DNA from 2 places in the Metabacillus hrfriensis genome. Region 1 is predicted to be linked to the other one. Evidence: a T-box and tRNA genes for the amino acid it is inferred to sense, from the RefSeq annotation. Region 1 holds a T-box; the other holds one or more tRNA genes.
The links. The T-box of region 1 lies ahead of pheS (phenylalanine--tRNA ligase subunit alpha). A T-box ahead of a tRNA ligase gene usually reads a tRNA of that ligase, here a tRNA-Phe.
Positions count from the first base shown of each region.

Region 1 (15,275 bases):
ACAATCACTACAAAAAAAGGAGATGTTACAGGTGTTATCGGTTCTAAACCGCCGCATATCCTTCCTCCTGAAATGAGAAAAAAACCGGTCGACATTAAAGATATGTTTATTGATATCGGGGCATCAAGCCGTGAAGAAGCAATGGAGTTCGGTGTATTGCCTGGAGATCAAATCGTCCCGTATTTTGAATTTACGGTTATGAACAATGAAAAGATGCTGCTTGCGAAAGCGTGGGATAACCGCATCGGCTGTGCAATTGCAATTGATGTCTTAAAAGGGCTGAAAGATGCTGAACATCCAAACGTTGTATATGGTGTGGGTACGATTCAAGAGGAAGTAGGGCTTCGCGGAGCACGTACGTCTGCACATGCTATTCAGCCTGATATTGGATTTGGCGTTGATGTTGGAATCGCAGGTGATACACCAGGAATTTCAGAGAAGGAAGCATCAAGTAAAATGGGTGAAGGCCCGCAAATTATTCTTTATGACGCATCAATGGTGTCTCATAAAGGATTGCGTGATTTTGTAGTCGGTGTTGCCGATGAACTCAGCATCCCATATCAATTTGACGCGATTGCAGGCGGAGGAACAGACTCAGGTGCAATCCATATGACAGCGAATGGCGTTCCTGCTCTTTCCATTACAATTGCTACTAGATATATCCATTCTCATGCTGCCATGCTGCATCGGGATGATTATGAAAATGCAGTGAAATTAATTACTGAGGTTATTAAACGTCTAGACGAAGAAACCGTTAAAACGATTACCTTTGATTAAATAACATAAAAATGCTGGGCAGTCTGCCCAGCATTTATTTCTTCTTTAAACCCTCTTCAAGAATCGTCAGCATTTCATTTTTCTCATCCTCGCTGGAATTCTGCCAGATTACTTCGAACAGAACGCCTAAGCCAGGAAGCATTTTTTCTTCGCCGTTTTGAATCGCATCTACAATCGTATCCTCAAGCTGACCTTGATCATTGCCTGATACATTTGAGATAATGGCATTTCTTAAATTTAAATCCATGATAATCACTCCACCTCTTATAATATTTACCTATCTATATCCTGCGTTATTTTGTGTTTTTTATGTATGTTTTATAAGATATAATATAGAAAAGTGAAAATGCCCGTTTAGCTCCGACAGACCGGAAAGGCTCCGCCATAAAAGCCCGGTTTTGACATTTATGGCGAAGCCGTTCTGGACAAGAAGCAGGGCGGCCAGCAGACAATAGTTAAAAGCAGAATATTAAAAGGTCCATTAATTATATAGAAGAAAAGCGGCTATAAAGGAGCAGTAATCGTGAAACGAATTGAATCTGTACAAAATCAAAAGGTAAAGCAATGGCGTAAATTACATACCAAAAAAGAACGTGACACAACGAATACATTTTTAATTGAAGGCTTGCATTTAGTAGAAGAAGCCTTAAAAGATAAATCAGTGATTAAAGAATTGATCATTTCAGAAGAAGCATCCATTCCATCACATTGGAATGCGGATGATCTGCCGATTATATATGTCACGAAAGAAATCATGAAAGCAATCTCTGAAACAGAATCCCCGCAGGGTGCAGCTGCAGTCTGTGTTCAATCAGAAAAGCACGAAATAAGTGCCTGGAAAAAGGTCGTGCTGATAGATGCCATTCAGGACCCGGGCAATCTGGGAACAATCATCAGGACTGCAGATGCAGCAGGGATGGATGGGGTCATACTTGGAGACGGAACCGTGGATGCATACAATTCAAAGGTTGTCCGTTCCAGTCAGGGATCAATCTTTCATATTCCAATCGTAAAAAGAAAATTGAATCAGGCAATCCCAGAGCTTAAACAGCAAAATGTCTCTATATATGGAACCTCGCTTCAAAATGGCGTTGATTATCGTAAAACCGAAGCAGCACCTTCATTTGGTCTGCTTATTGGCAATGAGGGAAGCGGAGTAAATAAAGAATATCTTCAGCAAACTGATCAAAATCTTTACATTCCGATTCTAGGAAAAGCAGAATCCTTAAATGCAGGAATTGCAGCGGGCATTCTAATGTATCATTGTATTGGGAATCAATAAAAATAGTGAAATTTTCTCAACTTCAAATTTACGGAGCTAATAAATTTGGAGTTTTTACAAAATAGAAAAGAAAACGGCTAAAACAAAAATAAACGGCTAAATTAATTCCAGAATCCGCTAAATAAAACGGATGTTCCGCCAGTAAATATGAAGTTTTGGCTAATAAAATTTCATATTTGGCTAAATGTTCTGCCAATCTGAGCTTGGTTAGCAGTTTTATTAGAGATTTTAGAAGTCATGCCGCATTCGCTTTGCCTCCTAGCCCCTCGGTCAGGAACGCAATCCCCGATAAAGTCAAACCCGGACTTTTCCGGGGGTTTTTTATCTGTCATGCCTGAGCTAACCAAGCGGTTCCGCTTTTCGGTGTTGTCCAGCTCCATCGCCCAGCTCCTCGGCCAGAACGGATCCGCCAGTAAAGGCAAAAAGCGCCTTTTCTGTCGGATCCTTATCTGTCATGCCTGAGCTAAACGGGCGATTCCGCTTTTCTAGTCTTGCATGAACATATTCTTTTCATTATAATAAGATACAGTTACATACTCTAACAGTGATGATAGAGAAGAGTAGTTTACGGGAGCGTCAATCAGGGAGAAAATGCCGGTGACTGAGAGCATTTTTTTGACAGCAGTAAATGAATTCACCTCTTTAGCTGGCATCAGGACCATTCGGTTTTTGAATGTAAAGATGTTCCGGATCAATTCCGTTATCTTAGAACGAAGTGAACAGCTGTTTCTTTTTGGGCTGTTAACAAGGGTGGTACCGCGATATTCAACTCGTCCCTTTTTTGGGCGGGTTTTTTATTTTGGAAAAAAATGAGCAATCATTTGAAATAAAGGAGGAAACAGCATGCAGGAGCAACTGAAACAGCTTCAGTTAGAAGCACTTGAAAAAATACAAACAGCTAATGATTTAAAAAGCCTGAATGACATCCGTGTCTCATACTTAGGCAAAAAAGGACCGATTACAGAAGCGCTTCGCGGTATGGGAAAACTATCTGCAGAAGAGCGTCCGTTAATGGGTGCCCTTGCAAATGAGGTCCGCGAAAGCATTGCAACAAGCATTGCAGCAAAACAGGAGGGACTGGAGGAAGCTGCGGTTGAGGAAAAATTGGCAGCAGAAACAATCGATGTAACACTTCCTGGGCGCCCGGTCCGATCAGGAAACCATCATCCTATTACAGCAGTTATTGAGGAAATTGAAGATCTTTTCCTCGGAATGGGTTATTCAGTTGAAGAAGGCCCTGAAGTTGAAACGGATTATTATAACTTTGAAGCATTGAACCTTCCTAAAGGACATCCTGCAAGGGATATGCAGGATTCATTCTACATTACTGATGAAACGCTGCTTCGTACACACACATCCCCGGTTCAGGCTAGAACGATGCAAAAGTATAAAGGGCAAGGTCCTGTTAAAATTATCTGTCCGGGTAAAGTGTACCGCCGCGACAACGACGATGCGACACATTCTCATCAATTCACTCAAATTGAAGGGTTAGTGATCGATGAAAACATCAGCATGAGCGATTTAAAAGGAACACTGGAAGCCTTTGCTAAAAAGATGTTTGGAGAGGACAGAGAAATTCGTTTGCGCCCAAGTTTCTTCCCATTTACGGAGCCTTCAGTCGAGATTGATGTTTCATGCTTTGCATGCGGAGGACATGGATGCAATGTATGTAAGGGAACTGGCTGGATTGAAATTTTAGGTGCAGGAATGGTTCATCCGAACGTGCTTGAAATGGCTGGATTTGACTCGAAAAAGTACAGTGGATTTGCATTTGGAATGGGACCTGAGCGCATTGCCATGCTGAAATACGGTATTGATGATATTCGCCACTATTACACCAATGATGTACGTTTCTTAAAACAATTTAAAAGAGCATAAAAGGAGGTTTACCGATGTTTGTTTCATATAAATGGCTGCAGAATTACGTTGATCTCAGCGGAATATCAGCAGAAGAACTGGCAGAAAAGATTACTAGAAGCGGGATTGAAGTAGAAGGTGTTGAAGCGCTGAACGAGGGTATGAGCGGTGTTGTCATCGGTCATGTGCTTGAAAAAGAACAACACCCTAATGCAGATAAACTGAACAAATGTTTAGTCGATGTCGGGGGAGAACTGCCTGTACAAATCATTTGCGGTGCTGCAAATGTCGATAAAGGCCAAAAAGTAGCAGTTGCAACTGTGGGTGCAGTTCTTCCTGGAAACTTTAAGATTAAAAAAGCTAAGCTGCGCGGTGAAGAATCAAACGGAATGATCTGTTCTCTTCAGGAGCTCGGAATTGAGTCAAAGCTTGTGGCAAAAGAATTTTCTGAAGGGATTTTTGTATTCCCGAATGACGTTCAGCCAGGTGCAGATGCTCTAGCTGAACTGAGCCGAGATGATCAGATTCTTGAACTGGGGTTAACTCCGAACCGTTCAGATTGCTTAAGCATGCTTGGTGTCGCACACGAGGTAGCGGCGATTTTAGGAAGAAGTGTCACATATCCTGATCTTACACATGAGGAAGCTTCTGAAAAGGCATCTGATTTTATTACTGTAGCTGTAGAGGCTAAAGAAGAGAATCCTTTATATGTAGCTAAAGTGATCCGCAATGTACGAATTGCTCCATCACCTCTTTGGCTTCAAACAAGGTTAATGGCTGCAGGAATTCGTCCGCACAATAATGTTGTGGATATTACCAACTATGTATTAATCGAATACGGTCAGCCTTTGCATGCATTTGACTATGACCGCTTAGGTTCAAAAGAAATTCTTGTTCGTCTTGCTGAAGCAGGGGAAGAAATCATCACACTAGATGGACAGAAACGTGTCCTTACTCCTGAACATCTTGTTATCACAAATGGCAAAGAGCCTGTTGCTCTAGCAGGCGTGATGGGCGGAGAAAATTCTGAAGTTCATTCAGATACAACAACGATCCTGCTTGAGTCTGCGTACTTCAACGGTCAAACCGTCCGCAAAGCTTCCAAGGATCATGGGCTTCGCAGTGAAGCAAGTGCGCGTTTTGAAAAGGGCGTTGATCCAAACCGTGTCCGCGCTGCAGCAGAACGTGCAGCCCAATTAATGATGGAGCTTGCAGGCGGAGAAGTATTAAATGGATCTGCAGAAGTGAACTGTTTAGAAGCAGAGCCTGCTGTTGTCAGCATTCATGTGGATAAAATCAACAAAGTGCTCGGAATGAACATATCAGTAAATGAAATTCAGTCGATCTTCACTCGTCTTGGCTTTGAAATAAAGGAAGATAACGGAACGTTTACAGTTACTGTTCCGACAAGACGCGGAGACATTACGATTGAAGAAGATTTAATTGAAGAGGTAGCAAGACTGTATGGCTATGATAATATTCCATCAACATTCCCGGTCAGCGCATCTTCACCAGGCAGACTGACTGAATATCAGTATAACCGCCGCAAAGCTCGCCGTTATCTGGAAGGAGCAGGCTTGTACCAAGCGATTACGTATTCTTTAACAAGTGAAGAAAAAGCATCTCAATTTGCTCTTGAAGCATCAGATTATACTCGTCTTGCTATGCCGATGAGCGAAGAGCGCAGCGTACTCCGCTTAAGCTTGGTTCCGCATTTGCTGGAAACACTGAAATACAATCTTGCTCGTCAAAATGACCAAGTAGCGCTTTATGAAATGAGTTCGGTTTTCATTTCAAATGGAGCAGGAGAACAGCCTGTTGAAAAAGAGCGACTAAGCGGTGCTGTTACTGGTTTGTGGCATTTAAATCAATGGCAGGGCGAAAAGAAGCCTGTTGATTTCTATGTAGTAAAAGGAATTCTTGATGGATTGTTTGATGTCCTTGGGCTGAAAGAGCAAATCACATACAAACAAGCTAAGCGCGATGGGCTGCATCCGGGACGTACCGCAGAAATCTTGCTAAATGGGATCACTGCAGGATTCATCGGCCAAGTTCATCCAAAGCTTCAAAAACAAATGGATCTAACTGAAACATATGTATTTGAACTTGCTTTACAGCAGCTGCTGGAGACGAATCTGGAAGAATTAAAGTTTTCCGTGATTCCTCGTTTCCCTTCAATGACAAGGGATATTGCCCTTGTTGTTGACAGAGAAATTGTCGCAGGAGATCTTAAAGAAACAATTTCTGAAGCAGGCGGAAAGCTTCTAAAAGAAGTGTCTGTATTCGATCTATATGAAGGGGATAAACTGGAAGAAAATAAAAAGTCGCTCGCCTTCTCTCTGCGCTATTTCGACCCGGAGCGCACATTAACTGATGAAGAAGTAACGAAAGCTCATGAAAAAGTGCTTCGTGCAGTTGAAGAGAAATACGCAGCTGTGCTGAGAGGTTAATGAATCACATGAAAAGCAGTGAAATCTAATGAGATTTCACTGCTTTTTTGCATTCAGTTCTTCTCTGTAACGTCTCTGATCGACTGATAAAGTATGGCAGTCATCTCTTCCAATTCCTCTTTTGCTGCTGCAAGCGGCGGCATAAATACAATGACATTTCCCAGAGGTCTGAGGAGCATGCCGAGCTCCCTTGCACGTCTGCAGACTTTAACTCCCACCCTGTCCTTCCAATCAAACGGCTCGGCTGTTTCCTTATCCCTCACTAATTCAATCCCGATCATAAATCCTTTTTGCCGAATATCTCCTACGTGGGCTAATTGCGAAAAAGCTGTTAATTGACTTGCCAGATATTCTGACATGATCTCCACTTCCTGTATTAAATTCCGCTTCTCTATTAATTCAAGATTTGCAATGGCAACAGCACACCCTAAAGGGTTTCCGGTGTAACTGTGGCCATGGAAAAACGTTTTTTGCTCCTCATAGTCTCCTAAAAATGCTTTGTAAATCTCTTCAGAAGCAACTGTAATTGCGACAGGAAGATATCCGCCTGTCAATCCTTTTCCAGCTGTTAAAAGATCAGGAGTGACATGCTCGTGCTCACATGCAAACATTTTCCCTGTTCTGCCAAACCCTGTAGCGACTTCATCCGCTATCATCAGAACCTCATATTTTGTACAAAGCTCTCTCACGCCTCTCAAGTAACCTTCAGGCATCACAATAATTCCGCTTGCACCTTGTACAATCGGTTCAATAATCAGCGCAGCAATTTCATCAGAACGCTGTGCCAATAGAGTCTCTAACTCTTTTAACGATTCATGAACGATGACAGTTTCAGAATTTCCGTATGGTGAGCGGTATACTGAAGGGTAAGGAATTTTAATGCAGTCAAAAAGCAGGGATGAATAGGCTTTATGAAAGAGGTCGATGGCTCCTACTGAAACCGCGCCAATCGTATCTCCATGATAAGCATCCTTCATAGTGATAAATTGTCTCTTAGTTTCTTTTCCTTTATGCTGCCAGTATTGAAAGGCCATTTTAACGGCAATCTCTACAGAAGTTGCACCTGAGTCTGAATAAAACACTTTGCTGAGACCTTCAGGCATAAGTTTAATGACTTTTTCTGCCAAAAGAATAGCAGGAACATTGGCCATTCCAAGCAGGGTAGAGTGTGCTACTTTATCCAGCTGCTGTTTGATGGCTTCATTTAATTCTCTTATATTGTGGCCGTGCACATTTAACCAGATGGAAGAGACGCCATCCCAATATTCTTTGCCGTTTACATCAATTAGTTTAAGGCCTTTTCCTTCAGCGATAATAACAGGCTGATCCTCTATGTAATCTTTCATTTGGGTAAAAGGATGCCAAATATATTGCTTGTTCTTTGCTGCGAGTTCTTCGTAGGTAATTTCAGCGAGTGCCGGACTTTTATACATGGTTTGCCCCCTTTAAAAATATTGTTATAACTCTATCGTATAGACAGCAAACAATATATGTCAACCAAAAATTAATTTAGTTGACATATATATTTTGCTGTAGATAAAATGAAGACAAATAAAAGGAAAGGAAGAAAAAGAATGAAGCGTTCGCTGTCGGTTTATTCCATTTCAGTTGTATCAATGTTTGCAGCTTTAACAGCAGCAGGAGCATTTATAAAAATACCGATGCCGGTTATTCCATTTACATTGCAGATTCTATTTGTCTACCTTGCAGGTGCTTTACTGGGCAGCAAGCTTGGAGCAATGAGTCAATGTCTTTATATTGCAATCGGACTTTCGGGACTGCCGGTATTTTCAAGCGGTGGCGGTCTTTCTTATATTTTCCAGCCGACATTCGGTTATTTAGTGGGATTTGCTGCCGCCAGTTTTGTCATTGGCTATATCCTTGAGAGGTGTAATCAGCCGAAGCTGAAGCATTTTCTGTACGCTCATTTTACCGGTCTTATCATTGTTTATTTGTTCGGTGTAGGCTATTTATATCTCTCGTTAAACACATGGATTGGAACAGGGATTTCTTTTGGTGCAGCATTTTACAGCGGTTTTTTGCTGAGTATATTCGGCGACTTGCTTCTTTGTTTTGGAGCTTCGCTATTAGCATTAAGATTGTATAAATCCGTGCGCAGGCCTTTAGAAAAAGGTCGAGTGTCCTATTCAGGGGCAGCTAAGGGATGAGCGGAATATTTGTTACCGGTACAGACACAGGCATTGGCAAAACGTTTGTAACGGCGTATTTACTTGGAATTCTTCAGCGTTCCGGGATAAAAGCCGTACCGTACAAACCAGTTCAAAGCGGCGGAAGGCTGGAGGAGGGTATTCTTGTCGCAGAAGATATTGAAGAATATCGTCTGGCTGCAAATCTTCCGTACCAGCAAGATGAGCTTTGTACATACTGTCTGGAAGACCCCGTTTCACCCCATTTAGCCGCAAAAATATCAGGTGTTAAAATCGACAAGAATCGTTTGGTCAATCAATATATCAAGCTTCAAAAAGAAAATGATCTTGTGATCGTAGAAGGTGCAGGCGGTCTCGCAGTTCCTCTTGCCGAAAATGAAGGTGAAATCTATTTAACGAAAGATCTTATTAAAGAGCTCGACATTCCTGTCCTGATTGTCACTCATCCCTCACTTGGAACGATAAATCATTCATTGCTGACTGCAGAATATGCCAAAAAAAATGGTATAGCCATTCTTGGATTTATCATCAACAATGTGTCTGAGGAAGAGTCTTTAATGGAACAGGACAATGTGCGGATGATTGAAATTTTGAGCGGGGTGCCTGTGATTGGGAAAATTCCATACTCAAAAGGAAAATTTGAAAGTTTATTAAATAGAGAGTCTCTTATTTCCCTGGAACAAATCGTGAAAAAAAAGCGGCAAAATCATTAAGATTTTGCCGCTTTTTTTATTAGGTTTCATCTATCCTTTTTTCTTGCAGCCAATTTTTTTGCTTTGTCTGTATTGGCAAAATGAAACTTTGTTAAGCTTCTTAATGTGCTTTCTCCTTTTTTCGCAATTATTGCTGCTGCAGCTTCGTCAACCTTCGCTCCAGCACCTTTAGGAAGTGTCATGCCAGCTTTTTCAGACAGACGATCCATCTCCTTAAGAAAGGCGTATCTTGCCAAAATAGAAGCTGCTGCAACCGCAAGGTGTATTCCTTCTGCTTTTGTGCTGAAAAAAGTATTTTCTTTACGGTAGGAAATGCCGCTGAGATGTTTGAAATAGATGGAAGGCTCTGCGAATTGATCGATCAGCACAGCTTCCGGCACTTCCGGCTCAATTTTGTCGTAAAGTTTGTTGATTGCCTGATTATGAAGGATGGCCTTCATTTTCCCCTGGGACATTCCGGTGCTCTGGAGCTGATTGTATTTTTCATTATGCAGGACCAGCAGACTGTAGGGTACTATAGATAGAAGATTTTTGGCAATGACTGAAATTTGTTTATCATTCAAATGCTTTGAATCTTTTACACCTAATTCCTGAAGCAGCGGAATCTGATCTTTTTTCACATAGGCTGCAACCACAGTGATCGGGCCGAAGAAGTCACCCGTTCCGACTTCATCCGATCCTATGATGGAGAGAGTGGATATGTTTGCCGGCGGACTAAAAACAGTAAGTGGCTTCGAAGGTTTCTTAGTAGTCTTTTGCTCAGGCTTAGACCACTTTTCTGCTTCTTCCGCTGCCAGATTACCCTGAAACAGAACTTTTCCAGACTTATAGGCAGTAATGGTGCATCCATTTGATTTAGCAGTAAATACAGCACCCGGCGGAAGCTTTGAGCCCAAATCCGAAGAGTAATAGGATTTCATTTTCAGGATGGTCGGCTGATCGATTTTAATAACGGCATTGGACAAGAGATGACACCTCTTTTAAAATAATGATTGATACTAGATATTGATTGGCATTATCTTTCCATTATACTAGATATCATGTTATGATAAAGATTAGGATTCTCAAGAATGGAGGATTTTTCGTTGGATAACCACTCAAAAAAGAAAACGACAGTTGATATATATGGACAGCAATTTTCAATAGTAGGCACGGAGAGCACAAGTCATGTGCGCCTGGTGGCTTCTATTGTTGATGATAAAATGCGAGAAATCAGCAGCAAAAGTCCTAATCTTGATATTAATAAGCTGGCAGTCTTAACTGCAGTGAATGTTGTGCATGACTATTTAAAATTAAGAGATGAATTTGAAAAACTAGAGAAACAAATCATAGAAAAGGATTGACGCGGTAAATGCTTGATATTGCACTTTTTATCATCTTGGCAATGGGCCTATTAGTCGGATTAAAACGCGGCTTTATTCTTCAATTCATACATCTTACAGGGTTTATCATCGCCTATATTGTAGCATATAAATACTTTGGTGTTTTGGCGCCAAAGTTAGAACTGTGGGTTCCATACCCAACGCTTGGCGAGAGCGGATCGGCTATTTCCTTTTTTACAGGCGGAAATCTTGAAGAGGCATACTATAGAGCTGTAGCGTTTGTCATTTTATTTATCGGCACAAAGATCTTGCTGCAAGTAGTAGGATCTATGCTTGATTTTGTTACATACCTTCCAATCCTTAAACAGCTGAATAAATGGGCTGGCGCCATTTTAGGATTTCTTGAAATCTATTTAATTCTTTTTATCTTGCTGTTTATTGGCGGGCTGCTTCCGGTTCCGGAAGTCCAGTCAGCAATGGGGGATTCTGGACTTGCAAAAGTAATCGTTCATCACACGCCGTATTTTTCTGATAAAGTTCAGGAATTATGGCTGCAATATGCACCGAATTAACTTCTCCTCCAATTAGGAGAAGTTTTTTTGGTAAAAAGCCCTTTATCTCTTCTGTTGTACTTTTGCAGAAAAAATTTGTATCATTTTAAATGAACCGCAATAGATGGAAAAACGACTTGACCCGAGGTGATGGAATAATGAGCGTACATAAAAAAGATGTGATTAAATTACTTGAATATATAGCAGTACACATGGAACTTAAAGGAGAAAATCCATTTAAGATAGCTGCTTTCCGCAAAGCTGCCAATGCACTCGAAACAGATGAGCGGAGCTTGTCTTCAATTGAAGATTTTACAAAAATCGCAGGAATCGGAAAAGGAACAGCTGCGGTTATCACTGAGTTTATTCAAGCAGGCAAATCTGAAACCCTGGAGCAGCTTCAGTCAGAAGTACCGCAAGGGCTGATTCCATTGTTGAAACTCCCAGGACTAGGCGGCAAAAAAATTGCAAAGCTTTATAAAGAGCTTGGGGTAACGGACGTTGAATCTCTTAAAAAAGCCTGTCTTGAAGAAAAGGTTCAGAATCTTGCCGGATTCGGAAAAAAAACAGAAGAAAAAATTCTTGCTGCGATTGATGAAATTGGAACCCGTCCAGAGAGGCTGCCGTTATCATTTGCTCTGCCGATTGCTGAAGAAATTGAGACGTATTTGGAATCGTGTGAAGAGGTTCAAAAGTACAGCAGGGCAGGCAGTCTCAGACGAATGAGAGAGACTGTCAAGGATTTGGATTTTATTATCGCAACGGAGCATCCCCAGTATGTCAGAGATCAGCTCATAAAAATCCCTAATATCTCTGAAATCATTGCAAACGGAGACACAAAGGTCTCTGTTCAGCTGCAATATGAATATGAAATTGGTGTAGATTTTCGTTTAGTTACTCTTGATGAATTTGCTACGACACTGCATCATTTTACCGGTTCAAAGGATCACAACGTTAAAATGCGGCAGCTTGCAAAGGAACGCGGCGAAAAAATAAGCGAATATGGTGTTGAAAATAGTGAGACAGGTGAAATCACCACTTTTTCAACAGAAGAAGAATTTTACGCTCACTTTGATCTTCCTTTCTTTCCTCCTGAAATCCGGGAAGACGGGACGGAAGTAGAAAAATACATGAAGGATACTAAGCTGATATCTGCCGATGATATAAAAGGCGATCTTCATATGCACTCAACTTGGAGCGATGGAGCTTTTACAATCAGTGAAATGGCAGAAGCGTGCAGAATGCGCGGGTATGAGTATATGGCTATTACAGATCATTCCCAGTACCTTAAAGTGGCAAATGGCCTGACTCCTGAACGATTGAAAGCTCAGCGGGATGAGATTGACAAATTAAATGAACAATATGAGGATTTTAAAATTTTTGCAGGAGTAGAAATGGATATTCTGCCGGATGGCACCCTTGATTATGATGATGACGTATTAGAAGGCATGGACTTTGTCATTGCATCCATTCATTCCAGCTTTTCTCAATCACAGGATATCATTATGCAGCGTCTGAAAACGGCTCTTGAAAGCCATCATGTGGATATGATCGCACACCCTACAGGCAGGCTGATCGGCAAGAGAAACGGATATGAGCCGGATGTTGAGATGCTGATTCAGCTTGCAAAAGAAACGAATACTGTTTTAGAGCTGAATGCAAATCCGAACAGACTTGATTTGAGTGCTGAGCACATTAAAAAAGCACATGAATCAGGTGTAAAACTTGCAATCAATACAGATGCACATAATATAGACATGCTTGAAGATATGAATACAGGAGTTTCAACAGCAATTAAAGGATGGGTGAAAGCAGAAAACGTAATCAATACTTGGGATCTGAATCAACTGCAATCCTTTTTTAACAGGCATAATAAGTAGCCCAAACGACAGCAAGGAGGCTGTATACCGTGCAGCAGCGTGTGTTTAAAGTATTGGAATTCAATAAAGTTAAAGAACAGCTTTTAAAGCATATATCTTCTTCTTTAGCAAAGGAAAAAGTGGAGAGGCTTGTTCCATCCACTGATTATGATGAGGTAAGAAAATGGCAGGAGCAGACTGATGAGGCAGCAAAAGTCCTCAGGCTGAAAGGAAATGCTCCCCTAGGCGGTCTCGTTGATATTCGCCAAAGCATTAAACGGTCTCAAATCGGCGGAATGCTGAATCCGCATGAACTGATGGAGATTGCCGGAACTCTTTATGCAGGCAAGCACATGAAACGGTTTATTGAGGACATGGTGGAAAATGGAATTGACCTCCTTCATTTGGGCGGATTCGCGGCTGAAATTCAGCCGCTGCAGGAGTTAGAACAGCACATTCTTCACTGTATTGGTGATAATGGAGAGGTTCTCGATGGAGCAAGCGATGCTCTTCGTTCAATCCGGACATCATTAAGAACAACAGAATCCAGGGTTAGAGAAAAGCTTGAGTCGATGATCCGGTCCTCATCTGCTCAAAAAATGCTTTCTGATGCAATTATAACCATACGAAATGACAGGTATGTGATTCCTGTTAAGCAGGAATACCGTTCTGCATACGGCGGTATTGTCCATGATCAGTCTTCATCAGGAGCGACATTATTTATTGAGCCTCAGGTAGTGGTTGACTTAAACAACACGCTTCAGCAGGCGCGCATGAAAGAGAAAATCGAAATTGACCGCATTTTAACAGAAATTACTGCGAAAGTGGCTGAAGAAGCTGATCCACTTTTGATTAATGTGGAAGCGCTGAGCGAAATGGATTTTATGTTTACGAAAGCAGCGTACGCGAAAAAAATAAAAGCTTCAAAGCCAGAAATGAATAACAGCGGAAGAATTAAGCTGTTCAAAGCAAGACATCCGCTTTTGAATGCCGAAGAAGTTGTCGCAAATGACATTGAACTTGGCAGTGAGTTTACGACAATTGTTATAACAGGTCCGAATACAGGCGGAAAAACAGTCACCCTTAAAACGGTCGGTCTGTTTACATTGATGGCGCAATCCGGCCTGCAGATTCCATCTCTTGACGGCTCTGAGATGGCAGTATTTGAAAATGTATATGCTGATATCGGAGACGAACAGTCAATTGAACAAAGCTTAAGTACGTTTTCTTCTCACATGGTAAACATTGTTGATATTTTAAAACGCGTTGACAATAACAGCCTTGTGCTATTCGATGAGCTGGGCGCAGGAACAGATCCGCAGGAAGGCGCTGCACTAGCCATCTCTATTTTAGATGAAGTTCATCATCGCGGGGCAAGAGTGATCGCCACAACACATTATCCTGAACTCAAAGCATATGGATATAACCGTGAAGGTGTAGTAAATGCAAGTGTTGAATTCAATATTGAAACATTAAGCCCGACTTATAAGCTTTTAATCGGCGTACCCGGCCGAAGCAACGCATTTGAAATTTCAAAGCGGCTGGGTCTTATGCAAACAGTTATTGACCGGGCAAAATCTCATATGAGTGCTGAGAGCAATAAAGTAGATTCAATGATTGCCTCGCTCGAAGAGAGCAAAAAACGCTCTGACACAGAGCTTACTGAAGCAGAACAGCTGCGCAAAGACGCAGAAAAGCTTCATTCAGAGCTGCAAATTCAAATTCTTTCTTTTAACGAAGAGCGCGATAAGCTTTACGAACAGGCAGAGAAGAAAGCGGCAGAAAAAGTGGAAGCTGCAAAAGCAGAAGCAGACTCCATTATCCGTGAATTAAGAAAGATGCAAAAAGAACACCGGACTGGTATTAAAGAACATGAATTAATCGATGCCAAAAAACGACTTGAAGAAGCGGTGCCTGAGTTTGAAAAAAGCAGTAAGCAGCTGAAAAGCAAGCCGCAGAAGCATCAGTATGCAGAAGGCGATGAAGTGAAAGTCATCAGCTTCAACCAAAAAGGGCATCTGCTGTCAAAAGTAGGCGACCATGAATGGCAGGTGCAGATCGGCATTCTGAAAATGAAGGTAAAAGAAGATGATCTGCAGTACATCAGCAGACCTAAGCCTGTTGAAACCAAGCCCCTTGCTATGGTAAAAGGCAAGGACTATCACGTCTCCCTCGAACTTGATTTAAGGGGCGAACGGTATGAGAATGCTCTCCTCAGGGTAGAAAAATATATGGACGATGCTGTGCTCGCAGGCTATCCTAGAATTTCTATTATTCACGGCAAAGGGACCGGAGC
Region 1 covers NZ_CP126116.1:3,807,798-3,823,072, reverse strand. The annotation lists gene QLQ22_RS19005 (M42 family metallopeptidase) at 1-777, shown strand, start outside; gene sspI (small acid-soluble spore protein SspI) at 812-1,024, opposite strand; gene QLQ22_RS18995 (TrmH family RNA methyltransferase) at 1,301-2,059, shown strand; T-box leader at 2,598-2,840, shown strand; gene pheS (phenylalanine--tRNA ligase subunit alpha) at 2,903-3,937, shown strand; gene pheT (phenylalanine--tRNA ligase subunit beta) at 3,952-6,366, shown strand; gene bioA (adenosylmethionine--8-amino-7-oxononanoate transaminase) at 6,420-7,799, opposite strand; gene QLQ22_RS18975 (biotin transporter BioY) at 7,941-8,534, shown strand; gene bioD (dethiobiotin synthase) at 8,531-9,247, shown strand; gene rnhC (ribonuclease HIII) at 9,274-10,212, opposite strand; gene zapA (cell division protein ZapA) at 10,318-10,590, shown strand; gene QLQ22_RS18955 (CvpA family protein) at 10,599-11,141, shown strand; gene polX (DNA polymerase/3'-5' exonuclease PolX) at 11,276-13,000, shown strand; gene QLQ22_RS18945 (endonuclease MutS2) at 13,030-15,275, shown strand, end outside.

Region 2 (15,275 bases), 1.2 Mb from region 1:
CCATTGGTATTAATATGCTTGCTATAAAAGCCATTCGTGTAGCAAACCTCCTGCCAAGCCTGGCAGTTGTTGCAGTCATTATTGTTTTAATGAAATTTGTTTAATTGAAGTTTGCATCCTTGGCCTGATTAAGCCAGGAGGTCTTTGTCTTTAACGGGATTTTTTTAAGTTCTATCTGCTGCTCAGCCAGAATGATGCTTTCTGCAATAATAGAAGCCATTGTCATGACGAGATGCAGTCTTGTATTTTGCAATACAAAGAATTCCATAAACCCGCTGACGTTGACAATTCCATTTATGTGAATGTCTCCTACCTCGGGAAGCACCTTGTTTACACCTGCACCAGGCTTGATTGGACCTGATCCAACCTGGAATGTCCCTACACTTTTTAGTCTTCCCAAGCAGGCATCAATCGCCAGAATAAAAGGATTATCGAACGTTTGTTCTATTTCTTGAATAGTTTCTTCAAGGTTGACTGCATGAACAGGATGCTTGAGTGTTCCGTAAACATGAAAATGCTTGAGATCAGCTTCGATAAGCTTAGTGCCTACTAAAGGGCCCAAACAGTCACCTGTTGAGCGGTCTGTTCCAATACATAGGACTACGATGGGTTTCCGTACAGAAAGAAGGAGTTTTATTTCTGATGATAAATGTTCAGCCGCATGGTCATCTTCATAATAAATTCGGTCTCGCTGCGGTTTTAAAAAGCCAGATTTAAAATTCATCATTTCACTCCTTCAATATAGTAGTAACAGTATACGGAAGAATATAGAAATCTATACATATTTAAGAGATAATAAGAGTTTTTGCTAAGCACTGTAAATTGCTTAGAAAAGTTGTTAAAATAAAACCTATCTTTATGAATGCAGCGTGTAATTCTTTCTAAAGGAAAGGTTGATCTGATGTGGATTTTATAAATAAGCTTATAGATAAAATAGGTGCCTCTCTTCTAAACGAAGATCTCTGGCTGAACTTTGGACAAGGACTGCTGAAGATTATTGGCATTATGATCCTTTCAACAATCCTTATTCGAGTCGGAAATGTAGTCATTGGAAAAATTTTCTTGCTGAGAACAAAGTCACCGCTCCGCATTTCAGAGCGGAGAGAAAATACGCTTGTCAAGCTGCTCGATAACATTTTAACGTACCTCGTTTATTTTGTTGCCCTGCTGATGATCCTTGAGACATTAAGCTTCGATGTAAAGGCTCTGCTCGCCGGAGCGGGAATTGTCGGGCTCGCCGTCGGATTCGGTGCACAAAATCTTGTCAGGGACATCATTACAGGATTCTTCATTATTTTTGAAGATCAGTTTTCAGTAGGTGACATGATTCGTGTCGGCCAATTTGAAGGAACTGTTGAAGAAATTGGACTTCGCACAACTAAGATCAAGAGCTGGACAGGAGAAATCAATATTCTGCCAAACGGAAATATAACGGAAGTGACTAATTTCTCCGTCAATAACAGCGTCGCTTTTGTAGATGTCAGTATTGCCTATGAAGGGGATATTCCAAAAGCGGAAAGAGTCATTGAAGATTTATTGCTCGAGCTGCCGGATAAGTATGAAGAAATGGTTGCACCTCCTGAATTGCTTGGCGTACAAAACCTGGGGCCATCGGGAGTTGTCCTGCGTGTAGTCAGTGAGGTCCTTCCTATGAAGCATTTTCATATATCGCGTGTGCTGAGAAAAGAAATTAAGATGAGACTTGATGAGCATGGCATTGAAATTCCATACCCTCGCATGGTCATGTATACAAGACAGGATGAAGGTGCTAAACAAAAGGAAAGGATGAGTGAATAGTGGACAAGGAATTTGGCATAAATGACGTTGTCGAAATGAAAAAACCTCATCCATGCGGTGCGAATCGCTGGAAAATCATCAGAATGGGCATGGATATTCGCATAAAATGCGAAGGCTGTGCTCACAGTGTGATGATTCCAAGAAGAGAATTTGCCCGGAAAATGAAAAAAAGATTAGTCAAGCATGAAGAATAACTCTTTTTATGGCTTTAAATGGTTTATTTAGGGAGAAAACCTTGATTTTCGTTTGGTTTTCCCCTTTTTTTAATGAGTAAAAATGAACTTTTACCATGAAAGACTTCCCCTCTTAAGCTTGTCATTTCATGCGTTAGTATCTATAATTGTTGAAGATTGGTTAGATAACAGTAAACGGATTAATCGATTATATATTGTTTATATAGAGGAGTGGAAATAACCATGGCTTTAACCGCTGGTATTGTTGGACTTCCGAACGTAGGGAAGTCAACGCTTTTTAACGCCATTACACAGGCTGGTGCTGAATCAGCAAACTACCCATTCTGTACAATCGACCCTAACGTAGGGATTGTGGAAGTGCCGGATGAGCGTCTTCAAAAGCTTACAGATCTTGTAAAACCAAAGAAAACAGTTCCTACTGCGTTTGAATTTACGGATATTGCAGGAATTGTTAAGGGTGCAAGTAAAGGAGAAGGACTTGGAAACAAGTTTCTTTCACATATTCGTCAAGTAGATGCCATTTGTCACGTTGTGCGCTGTTTTGCAGACGACAACATTACTCACGTTTCAGGAAAAGTAGATCCGATTGATGATGTTGAGACAATCAATCTTGAGTTGATTTTAGCGGATTTAGAGTCTGTAGACAAGCGTATTGAGCGTGTCGGCAAGCTTGCAAAGCAAAAAGATAAAGATGCTGTTTATGAGCACGAGGTTCTGTTAATGCTGAAAGATGCATTCGAAAACGACAAACCGGCCCGCTCTGTGGAATTTACAGATGAACAGATGAAAGTTGTTAAGCATCTTCATTTACTGACAAGCAAACCTGTTTTGTATGTAGCTAATGTCTCTGAAGATGAAGTGGCTGATGCTTCAAACAATGAATATGTAAAAGCAGTTCGTGAATTTGCTGCGAATGAAAAAGCTGAAGTCATTGTTGTATGTGCAAAGATTGAATCCGAAATTGCCGAACTTGATGGAGAAGAAAAAGAAATGTTCCTTGAAGAGCTTGGCATCGAAGAATCAGGTCTTGATCAGCTTATTAAAGCTTCATACAATCTTCTTGGTCTGGCGACTTATTTTACAGCGGGTGTTCAGGAAGTCCGTGCGTGGACTTTCAAAAAAGGAATGAAGGCTCCGCAATGTGCCGGCGTTATTCACTCTGACTTCGAACGCGGCTTTATCCGCGCTGAAACAGTTTCTTATGAAGATCTGCTGAATGCAGGAACAATGGGAGCTGCACGCGAAGCCGGAAAAGTGCGTTTAGAAGGAAAAGAGTACATCGTAAAAGATGGCGACGTTATCCATTTCCGTTTTAATGTTTAATTTGGTTGCCTAAAGTCATTTTGTTTGCTATAATTTAAACTTGTGAGTAATTGAATTGTTTAATTGCTCCTTGCCCGTTTAGGGCCGTTTAGACCAAAAGGAGGTGTAAGAGATGAATAAATACGAAATCATGTATATCATCCGTCCAAACATTGAAGATGAGGCTAAAAAAGCTCTAGTTGAGCGTTTTAACACAATTTTAGCTGACAATGGTGCGGAAGTTGAAGAAACAAAAGAGTGGGGCAAACGTCGCCTTGCTTATGAAATCAACGATTTGCGTGACGGTTACTACATGCTTCTTCAAGTTGCATCAAAGCCGGAAGCTGTTCAAGAATTTGACCGCTTAGCGAAAATCAGCGAAGACATCATGCGTCACATGGTAACTAGAAAAGAAGTGTAATTCACATAGATTAGATATCTTTAAAAAAGGATGATTCTGATGATGAATCGGGTTGTTTTAGTCGGCAGACTAACAAAAGATCCAGAACTGCGCTACACACCAGCTGGAGCTGCAGTTGCTACTTTTACATTAGCTGTAAACCGTGCCTTCACAAACCAGCAGGGTGAAAGAGAAGCGGACTTCATTAACTGCGTCGTATGGCGCCGTCCGGCTGAAAATGTTGCAAATTTCCTTAAAAAAGGAAGTTTGGCAGGAGTAGATGGACGTCTTCAATCTCGCAGCTATGAAGACCAGACTGGCAAACGTGTTTATGTAACTGAAGTGGTTGCTGAAAGCGTACAGTTTCTTGAACCTAAAAGCGGAAGTGGAAACAGCGGCGGCGGTGGCGGAAACAACAATTATTATGGCGGCGGCCAAGGTGGACAAGGCGGTCAGCAAAATCCATTCAGCCAAAACCAAAATCAAAATCAAAATCAGAATCAGCGTAATCAAGGCCGTTCGAACTTTGATGACGATCCATTCGCAAATGATGGAAAGCCGATTGATATCTCTGATGATGACTTACCGTTTTAAAACATATAGTACGTGCAATTCATAATGGAAGGAGGAAATAACTATGGCAGGCGGACGCAAAGGTGGACGTGCAAAACGTCGTAAAGTGTGCTACTTCACTGCACACGGAATCACTAACATCGATTACAAAGATGTAGATTTGCTTAAAAAATTCGTTTCTGAGCGTGGTAAAATCTTACCTCGTCGTGTAACAGGAACAAGCGCTAAATACCAACGTAAATTAACGATTGCTATTAAACGCTCTCGTCAAATGGCTTTACTTCCATACGTATCTGGCGAATAATAAGATGAAAAAGGCAGTGAGGATTCCTTGCTGCTTTTTTATTTACTCTTTATCCAATCATTTGATTTGTCACACACGGTTCATTTAAAATAAGCTTGGAAGTATAAAAGAGGTGAAACTGTGAAACGGGTTAACGTACTGACAGAAGGTGCGATATTACTTGCGCTTTTTACTGTATTAACATTAATGACACTTTATCTGCCGCTTATTGGGGCATTTTTAATGGTCTTTTTGCCATTGCCGTTTATTCTTTATACGGTGAGACACGGGATTAAAGCTGCTGTCACTTTAATGGCCGCTTCTATCTTCATTACATTGATAGTTGGTTCTTTGTTTGCTTTGCCATTAACTTTAACATATGCCCTGAGCGGAATCGTAATGGGTTACTTTTATCAGAAGAGACAAACAGCAGGCGCTTTGATTGGGGGCACAATTGCCTTTCTCATCAGCTTTGTCGTCATGTATGCTGCTTCTGTGGCATTTTTTCAAATCGATCCAATTGAAGAAGCGACAGGCAGCATGGACGAAACGATTGATATGGCAAAGTCAATGATGGCTGCAATTGGTCAGGAAGCAAATGAAGCAGCGATTAATCAATTAGAAGAGCAAATGAAGTACATAGGCTACTTAATTCCAAGTTTGCTTGTGAGTGTTTCATTTATCTTCGCCATACTGTCTCATGCTGTAACCATTCCTGTTCTTAAAAGACTGAAAATCCAGCTGGTGCCGCTAAAGCCATTCAGAGAGTGGAAGCTGCCTACAAGCATTGTCTGGTATTACTTGATTGTCAGTTTTTTATTCTTTTTAAATTTGGATACAGGCAGCTTTCTATATATTGCTGCTGTAAACTTGCTGTTTGTTCTGCAGGTGCTGTTAGTGGTACAGGGCTTCTCTTTTATTTTCTTTTACAGTCATGTGAAAAATTATTCGAAAGCCATACCTGTTACAGCAATCATTCTTTCTTTGATTCTGCCGATCCTGATGTATCTTGTGCGAATCTTAGGTATAATTGATTTAGCTTTTAATTTGCGGGGCCGCGTGAAGAAATAGCACTATGGCGCATAAACTAGATTCATACAGTGCGCAGAAGGAGTAAGCCGCAGTCTTACGTATGTTTCACTGTTGTTTGAGGAGCTGAAACAAAATGCCCAGTTTTTACGAAAAACCGTTTATCAGGTATCCCCTATTTGCATTAATTGGCCTGACCGCGATTTCCATCATCATCATCTTTTATTATCGATGGATGATTGGTGTTGCCGGGGTCTTTCTATTAGGTGCGATCTTATTTCTTTTGAAAATAGCCGATAAAAAGCTGAAGGTTGAGATGGAAACCTACATTTCGACTCTCTCTTACCGTTTGAAGCGGGTTGGCGAAGAAGCTTTAATGGAAATGCCTATAGGAATTATGCTTTTTAACGAACATTATCATATAGAATGGACTAATCCGTTTTTGACATCCTGTTTCCATGAAGACACATTGGTCGGCAGGTCCATGTATGATGTAGCCGAATCACTTGTGCCCCTTGTGAAGCAGGAAGTAGATACAGAAACCATAACTCTTCACGAACGGAAGTTTAAAGTAATCATCAAGCGCGAGGAAAGACTGCTGTACTTCTTTGATGTTACGGAACAGACAGAAATTGAAAAGCAGTATGAGGATGAGCGGACAGTTCTTGCACTTATATTTCTTGATAATTACGATGAAGTCACTCAAGGCCTGGATGACCAGACGAAAAGCACAATTAATAGTCAAGTAACCTCCTTGCTGAATAAATGGGCAACCGACAACGGCATCTTCTTGAAAAGAACGTCATCAGAGCGCTTCATGGCAATTCTCAATGAAAATATTTTAATAAAGCTTGAAAAAGGAAAGTTTTCGATTCTTGACGAAGTAAGAGAACAGACGACGGTTCAAAATATATCCCTCACATTGAGCATCGGTATAGGCTCCGGTGTGCCGTCCCTTACTGAGCTTGGGGATTTGGCTCAATCAAGTCTTGATCTCGCTTTAGGACGCGGTGGAGATCAGGTTGCCATTAAGCAGACGAACGGAAAAGTGAAGTTTTATGGCGGCAAGACGAATCCGATGGAAAAAAGAACGAGGGTGCGTGCAAGAGTGATCTCGCATGCGCTGACTGAAATTATTTCAGAAAGCGACAAAGTTATCATTATGGGCCATAAATACCCCGATATGGATTCGATAGGCTCAGCCATCGGCATTCTGAAAGTAGCTCAGGTGAATGAAAAGGAAGGCTTTATCGTTCTGGATCAAAACGAGATTGATACAGGCGTGCAGAGGCTGATTCAGGAAGTAAAGCAGCATTCTGATTTGTGGTCCCGTTTTATAACAAGAGAAGAAGCTTTGGAAATCTCTACAGATGACACAGTTCTGATTGTTGTGGATACCCATAAGCCGTCACTTGTCATCGATGAAAAGCTGCTGAATAAAGTGGACAATGTTGTCGTCATCGATCATCACCGCCGGGGTGAAGAGTTTATTAAGGATCCATTGCTGGTTTACATGGAGCCATATGCTTCTTCAACAGCAGAGCTTGTGACAGAACTCCTGGAATATCAGACAAAACGTCTGAAAATGAACATGATTGAAGCCACATCTTTGCTCGCAGGCATTATAGTCGATACTAAAAGCTTTACTCTCAGAACGGGTTCCCGTACATTTGATGCAGCCTCCTATTTAAGGTCTAAAGGGGCTGACACCATTCTCGTGCAAAAATTTATGAGAGAAGATATTGATCACTATGTAAAGCGGTCAAAGATCATTCAAAATACCAACATGCTTAAAGATGGCATCGCCATCGCAAAGTCAGATCCTGATTCAGAGGACTATTTCGATCAGGTCATCATTGCGCAAACAGCAGATACGCTCTTGGCAATGAGCGGTGTTGTGGCGTCATTCGTTCTTGCGAGAAGAAATGAGCACACAATCGGCATCAGTGCCCGTTCCCTTGGGGATATCAATGTGCAGTTGATCATGGAAGCATTAGATGGCGGGGGTCACCTCACAAATGCGGCTACACAGCTTGAACATGTATCACTGCTTGAAGCAGAAGAAAGATTAAATCATGCGATCGAAGAGTATTTAGAAGGAGGAACTAAGTCGTGAAAGTTATTTTCTTAAAAGATGTAAAAGGTAAAGGGAAAAAAGGAGAAGTTAAAAATGTAGCTGACGGCTATGCACATAACTTTTTAATTAAGCAGGGACTTGCGATTGAAGCCAATCAGGCAGAAATCAGCAAGCTTCAAGGTCAAAAGAAAAAAGAAGAAAAAGAAGCGGCTGCAGAGCTTGCAAAATCTGTTGAACTAAAAGAGACGCTTGAAAGCTTAACGGTTGAACTTAAGGCGAAATCAGGAGATGGCGGCCGTTTATTCGGATCTATTACAAGCAAGCAAATTGCTGATGAGCTTATGAAATCACATGGCCATAAAGTTGATAAACGAAAAATTGACCTGCCAGATGCGATCCGGGCTTTAGGCTATACAAATGTGCCGGTAAAACTGCATCCGGAAGTAACAGCTACTGTTAAGGTGCACGTAACAGAACAAAAATAATCAGTTTAATAAATGTGATGTGTGAATGGATGCTGCTTCTTTTCGCAGCATCACATTTTTTCTTATTATAGAGAAATATAAGGTTTTGTTCATCCATGTCTAGCTGCATCGCCGAACGCCCCGGTCAGAATGGATCTGCCTGCCGGAGCTGACTAAGGCGCTTGCGCTTTTCTAATTAAATGATAAGGACGGTGATCATCATGAATGAAATGTTTGATGATCGGATTCCTCCACAAAATATTGAGGCGGAGCAAGCTGTACTCGGAGCGATTTTTCTAGAACCCGCATCTTTAATCACCGCTTCTGAAATTTTGATTCCAGAAGACTTTTACAGAGCATCTCATCAGAAGATTTACAATGTGATGCTGAAGCTTGCGGATAAAGGGGAGCCTGTTGACTTAGTAACAGTAACCTCTGAGCTTGCTGATGCCAATTTATTAGAGGAAATCGGCGGAGTATCTTATTTAAGTGATCTGGCAAATGCGGTTCCAACTGCTGCCAATATTGAATATTACGGAAGAATCGTAGAAGAGAAGTCGATTTTGCGGAGATTGATCCGAACAGCTACAACGATTGCTCAAGACGGTTATTCCCGTGAAGATGAAGTAGATGTTTTATTAAATGAAGCCGAGAAAAACATTATGGAGGTTTCACAGCGGAAAAACGCCGGAGCTTTCCAGAATATTAAAGATGTTCTTGTTCAAACGTACGATAACATTGAATTGCTCCACACAAGAAAAGGAGACATCACTGGAATCGCCACAGGCTTTACAGAGCTCGACAGAATGACAGCCGGCTTTCAGCGAAATGATCTGATTATTGTAGCTGCCCGTCCTTCTGTCGGAAAGACCGCTTTTGCCTTGAATATCGCACAAAATGTGGCAACGAAAACAGATGAGAACGTTGCGATCTTCAGTCTTGAGATGGGGGCAGATCAGCTCGTCATGAGGATGCTTTGTGCTGAAGGCAATATAAATGCACAGAATTTGCGTACCGGCAACTTGACTCCTGAAGACTGGGGAAAACTTACCATGGCGATGGGAAGCTTGTCGGATTCGGGTATATTTATAGATGATACTCCAGGCATCCGGGTAAGTGAAATCCGTGCAAAATGCCGCCGCCTCAAACAGGAAAGCGGTCTTGGGATGATTCTGATTGACTACTTGCAGCTGATTCAGGGAAGCGGAAGAAATAAAGATAACCGTCAGCAGGAAGTATCTGAAATTTCACGGACACTTAAGTCCCTTGCCAGGGAATTAAAAGTTCCTGTTATTGCCCTATCACAGCTATCAAGGGGAGTTGAACAGCGTCAGGACAAGCGTCCAATGATGTCAGATATCCGTGAATCAGGAAGTATCGAGCAGGATGCGGATATTGTTGCTTTCTTATATCGTGATGATTACTACGATAAGGAATCCGAAAATAAAAATATCATCGAAATCATCATTGCAAAACAGCGTAACGGACCAGTCGGTACGGTCAGTCTAGCTTTCGTAAAGGAATACAATAAATTCGTAAACTTGGAACGGCGATTCGATGATGCCGGCGTTCCGCCAGGTGCTTAGAGCTGTCGCTGTTGACAGCTTTTTTTTTGTAAAAATAGCTGAAGGAACAACGATGATTGGGCATTTCGCGGTGGATTGAGTACAGTTGAGGTCCCTCTTTTCAGGAGATTGCTGGAAGAATGCACAGAAAATACGGCTGAGTGCATAGAAGACTGGTGTTTATCTTGTTTCGGTGATTTCTTTTAGTGCTGCAAATGGCGTGTTAATGCCAAATATCATAGTGTTTAATGCTGCAAATGCGGTAATGAAGCACTAACCTCGTGTTGTAGCCCACATTAAGTGCTGCAAATGCGGTTATGGAGCACTAACCTCGTGTTGTAGCCTACATTAAGTGCTGCAAATGCGGTAATGAAGCACTAACCTCGTGTTGTAGCCTACATTAAGTGCTGCAAATGCGGTAATGAAGCACTAACCTCGTGTCGCAGCCCATATTAAGTGCTGCAAATTCAGTTATGGAGGACAAATCTTGTGTCGAAGCCCACATTAAGTGCTGCAAATGCGGTTATGGAGCACTAATCTTGTGTTGAAGCCATCATTAAGTGCTGCAAACTCGGTTATGGAGCACTAATCTTGTGTTGAAGCCCATATTAGGTGCTGCAAACTCGGTTATAAAGCACAAATCTTGTGCTGAAGCCCACATTAAGTGCTGCAAACTCGGTTATGGAGCACAAAACTTATGTTGAAGCCCATATTAAGTGCTGCAAATGCGGTTATGAAGCACTAATCTTGTGCTGAAGCCCACATTAAGTGCTGCAAACTCGGTTATGGAGCACAAATCTTGTGTTGAAGCCCATATTAAGTGCTGCAAACCCGTTTATGGAGCACAAATCTAGTGATTAAGCCCACATTAAGTGTTGCAAACCCGGTTATGGAGCACAAAACTTGTGTTGAAGCCCACATTAAGTGCTGCAAATTCGGTTATGAAGCACTAACCTCATGTTATAGCCCATATTAAGTGCTGCAAACCCGGTTATGGAGCACAAAACTTGTGTTGAAGCCCATATTAAGTGTTGCAAACCCGGTTATGGAGCACAAAACTTGTGCTGAAGCCCACATTAAGTGCTGCAAACCCGGTTATGGAGCACAAATCTTGTGCTGAAGCCCACATTAAGTGCGGCAAATGCGGCTATGAAGCACTAACCTCATGTTATAGCCCATATTAAGTGCTGCTGACTCGGTTATGAAACACTTATCTCATGTTGCAGCCCACACTAAGTGCTGCACACTTATAAGAACCGATCACCCAATTTATAGTTACAACTACAATTTTTAAACGCTCTTCAAACTACAACACACATCCTTGCTCTGGAATGAAACCCTAAAAACAGGGGGAATCTATGTAAAGATGAACAAAATCATTTGCAATTACGATATATTACGAACGAAATTAAAATGTAATCTTAATAATGTTCGTCTTTTCGTTGACTTTCTTCTGTTCTGCTGGTAAAATTAGCTTGTTTGGTAGTGCGAAAAGAGAAAGAGTTTCAAAAAACCGGAGGTGCACATTAATGTCTTCAGTAGTAGTTGTTGGAACACAATGGGGAGATGAAGGTAAAGGAAAGATTACCGACTTCCTTTCAGAAAATGCAGAGGTTATTGCTCGTTATCAAGGCGGGAATAACGCTGGACATACGATTAAATTTAACGGTGAAACATATAAGCTCCACTTAATTCCATCAGGTATCTTTTACAGTGAAAAGACCTGTGTAATCGGCAATGGAATGGTAGTAGACCCAAAAGCTCTAATTAAAGAGCTTGCTTATCTTCACGAGCGCGGAGTCAGCACAGACAATCTTCGCATCAGCAATCGCGCGCATGTGATTCTTCCTTATCATTTAAAGCTTGATGAAGTAGAAGAAGAACGCAAAGGCGCCAATAAAATCGGTACAACGAAAAAAGGAATCGGCCCTGCTTACATGGATAAAGCAGCACGCGTAGGAATCCGCATCGCTGACTTATTAGACCGTGAAGCGTTTGAAGAAAAATTAACTAGAAATCTTGAAGAAAAGAACCGCATGCTTGAAAAGTACTACGAGACAGAAGGATTCACGATTGAGGAAATCCTTGATGAGTACTATGAGTACGGTCAGCAGTTCAAGCAGTACGTTTGTGACACAGCTGTTGTATTGAACGATGCTCTTGACGGCGGCAGACGCGTTTTATTTGAAGGTGCCCAGGGTGTTATGCTTGATATCGATCAAGGTACTTATCCATTTGTTACTTCTTCAAACCCGGTAGCAGGAGGAGTTACAATCGGTTCTGGTGTAGGACCAACGAAAATCAACCATGTTGTCGGTGTTTCTAAAGCATATACAACACGCGTTGGTGACGGCCCGTTCCCAACTGAACTTGATAATGAAATTGGCCATCATATTCGTGAAGTTGGCCGTGAATATGGTACAACAACAGGCCGTGCACGCCGTGTTGGCTGGTTTGACAGCGTCGTTGTCCGTCATGCACGCCGTGTGAGCGGAATTACGGATTTATCATTAAACTCCATTGACGTATTAACTGGCATTGAAACATTGAAGATCTGTACAGCATACAAATACAAAGGCGAAATCATGGAATCTTTCCCTGCAAGCCTTAAAGTATTAGCTGAGTGCGAGCCTGTCTATGAGGAACTTCCAGGCTGGACAGAAGACATCACAGGCGTTCGCGACCTTGGTGAACTTCCTCAAAATGCCCGCAACTACATCGAGCGTGTATCCCAGCTTACAGGCATCCCTCTTTCAGTTTTCTCAGTGGGCCCTGACAGAACACAAACAAACGTTGTAAGAAGCGTATATAGCTAAGCAGCTGATCGAAAGGGGCTAGCCTCCTTTCGATCTTTTTTTATAATTGGAGTAGCCGTTTTTTGGATTTTTTCAGCTGATATTGAAAAATTTTCAGCCTGATTCGAAATTTTTAAATTGGCTATATTACATGATAAGTACTGCCAAAATAAATAATCTGCCGCTATTATTCGAAAATTTCCTTGTATTTCTGCAAGACTTGAATTATAATAATAAAGGTCCGGTAATAAACAGTGTTTTACATAATATTGTGCTTGGCTAATCTTCCCTGAAATTTGGGCGAAGGTTCCAAGAAGAAAAAAATGTTGTACCACATACTGAAACATGGCTCGGTAGCTCAGTCGGTAGAGCAAAGGACTGAAAATCCTTGTGTCGGCGGTTCGATTCCGTCCCGAGCCACTCAAAAAGACATGATCCTTTTAGGATGCATGTCTTTTTTATTTTTGTGACTTTTTTGTCATGAAAAATCCTTGTTAAATGGGCATATATTTACAGGAAACAGTAAATTATGACACCAATAATACAGAAATGTTACATTTTTCAAAATCACTAGGTAATTGTCTGATAATATGCTAATTTAATATAGTGGTAAAAAAATAGAATTTTGTCGAAATAGAACTATTTGCTTATAAAATGATAGATAAAGTACTTAGCAGTGGTTAATTGGGAGGAAATTAAATCGTGTTTAAGCGCATAAATGGATCCTTTGGAAACAACACTCAATATACAAATAACAACATAATGAAGAAGGCTTTTTTTAGTTTGGCATTTGCTGGAGGTCTGTCATTAGGCATTGGATCAGCATCTGCAGAAGAAAAACTTGAAACCGTTTATCATGTCTATTTAGATGGAGATCTAGCTGGTACAGTAGACAGTCAGCAGTTAATTGATGACCTTTCAAAGCAGAAAATTGATGAGGCCAAAAAGAACTATAAAGATTATCAATTAACGGTTGAAGAAATTGAAATCATCCCTGAACAAATGTTTCGTCCTGTTTCGAATAATGATGAAACGTTAAACAAACTGAATGAAGAACTTGATGTTGTGGCAGTAGCTGCTTCCATTAAAGTAAACGATAAAAACGTTGCTTACTTCAAAAACAAAGAAGAAGCCGAAAGCGTATTGAATAAATTTAAAGGCAAATATGTTTCAGAGGAAGTTTTAAAGCAGCTGGATACACTAAAAGATTCCACCGTGCCTCTGCAGCCTATTAAAGAAAACCAATCACGTATATTAGACGTTTCCTTTTCTGATAAAGTTTCAGTAACTGAAGAAAAAGTTTCTCCCGACAAGCTGATTACTGCTGAGGAAGGCTTAAAGCTTCTTGAAAAAGGAACACTTGAAGAGAAAAAGCATAAAGTCAATGATACAGATGTACTCAGTGAAGTAGCTGCTGATTATAAGCTTTCTTTAGAAGATTTGCTAGCACTGAATCCAAGTTTAAAAGATGAAGATGTCATTAAGCCTGGAGAAGAATTGAATGTAAAAGAGTATAAACCATTTACAAATGTACTTGTAAAAGAAGAAGTATCAAAGAAAGAAGCAATTGCCTATGAAACAGAAGTGATTGAAGATTCTACTATGTTCAAAGGCGACAAGGAAACGAAGCAAGAAGGTAAAGACGGTCAAAAGCTGTTAAATTATATTGTTTTTAAAGAAAATGGCAATGAAGTGAAACGTGAAACCACAAAAGATGAAACCCTTACTGAACCAGTAAAAGAAATTATCGTCAAAGGCACGAAAATCGTTCCTTCACGCGAAAACGGTTCATTAGCATGGCCCGCTGTAGGCGGATATGTTTCAAGCAAGCTTGGAACCCGCTGGGGGAAAATGCATAAAGGGATAGATATTGCCCGTCCAAGCGATCGTACGATTAAAGCTGCCGACAATGGAAAAATAATTTTTGCAGGCAACTCTGGAGCTTATGGAAATAAAGTTGAAATTGACCATGGCAATGGAATGGTAACGGCTTATGCTCACTTAGACTCTATTTCGGTTTCAGTAGGTCAAACAGTATCTCAAGGACAAAAAATCGGTGTGATGGGATCTACTGGACGTTCTACCGGTGTTCATTTGCACTTCGAAGTTTACCAGAATGGAAAATTGAAAAATCCGCTTGATTACGTGAAAAAATAACCTCTAGCTTTGCTAGAGGTTTTCCTCTTTTTAGCTCGGCAAAATGCCGAGTTTTTGTCTTCACTGAAATAAATAAGGCTGAGGCTGAAAATTTAGCGGGTTCAACGTACTTACCTCTTTTCGGACTTCCGCTGGTTCACCGCGGCACATTTAGGAAATAGCTAAAAATAAATACGCCTTGAAAAGATGAATCTGTTAGGTAGAAGTGGTAAATTAAGAATAAGGAAAGAAACACCTTATATAAAAGGGGCGATTGGCCATGGAAAAGAAAATCTTAGTTGTTGATGATGAAAAGCCGATTGCAGACATTCTGCAATTTAACTTAAAAAAAGAGGGTTATGAAGTATTTTGTGCCTATGATGGAAATGAAGCACTGGAAATGGTAGAAGAAATTCAGCCTGATCTCATCCTTTTAGATATTATGCTTCCGAATAAAGATGGAATGGAAGTATGCCGTGAAGTCCGGAAAAAACACGAAATTCCAATTATCATGCTGACAGCAAAAGATTCTGAAATTGATAAAGTGCTTGGACTTGAACTGGGCGCAGATGACTATGTAACAAAACCGTTCAGCACCAGAGAGCTTTTAGCTCGCGTAAAAGCCAATTTAAGAAGATTGCAGGCTCTTCCTCCAGAACA
Region 2 covers NZ_CP126116.1:5,039,762-5,055,036, reverse strand. The annotation lists gene QLQ22_RS24945 (DUF554 domain-containing protein) at 1-104, shown strand, start outside; gene yyaC (spore protease YyaC) at 101-724, opposite strand; gene QLQ22_RS24935 (mechanosensitive ion channel family protein) at 904-1,797, shown strand; gene QLQ22_RS24930 (DUF951 domain-containing protein) at 1,794-1,991, shown strand; gene ychF (redox-regulated ATPase YchF) at 2,214-3,314, shown strand; gene rpsF (30S ribosomal protein S6) at 3,427-3,714, shown strand; gene ssb (single-stranded DNA-binding protein) at 3,754-4,287, shown strand; gene rpsR (30S ribosomal protein S18) at 4,331-4,570, shown strand; gene QLQ22_RS24905 (YybS family protein) at 4,691-5,620, shown strand; gene QLQ22_RS24900 (DHH family phosphoesterase) at 5,715-7,694, shown strand; gene rplI (50S ribosomal protein L9) at 7,691-8,140, shown strand; gene dnaB (replicative DNA helicase) at 8,341-9,705, shown strand; gene QLQ22_RS24885 (adenylosuccinate synthase) at 11,214-12,500, shown strand; tRNA gene QLQ22_RS24880 (tRNA-Phe) at 12,827-12,899, shown strand; gene QLQ22_RS24875 (M23 family metallopeptidase) at 13,182-14,636, shown strand; gene yycF (response regulator YycF) at 14,896-15,275, shown strand, end outside.
Region 2: it encodes a tRNA-Phe, which carries the amino acid that the T-box ahead of pheS (phenylalanine--tRNA ligase subunit alpha) is inferred to sense. The anticodon was not compared.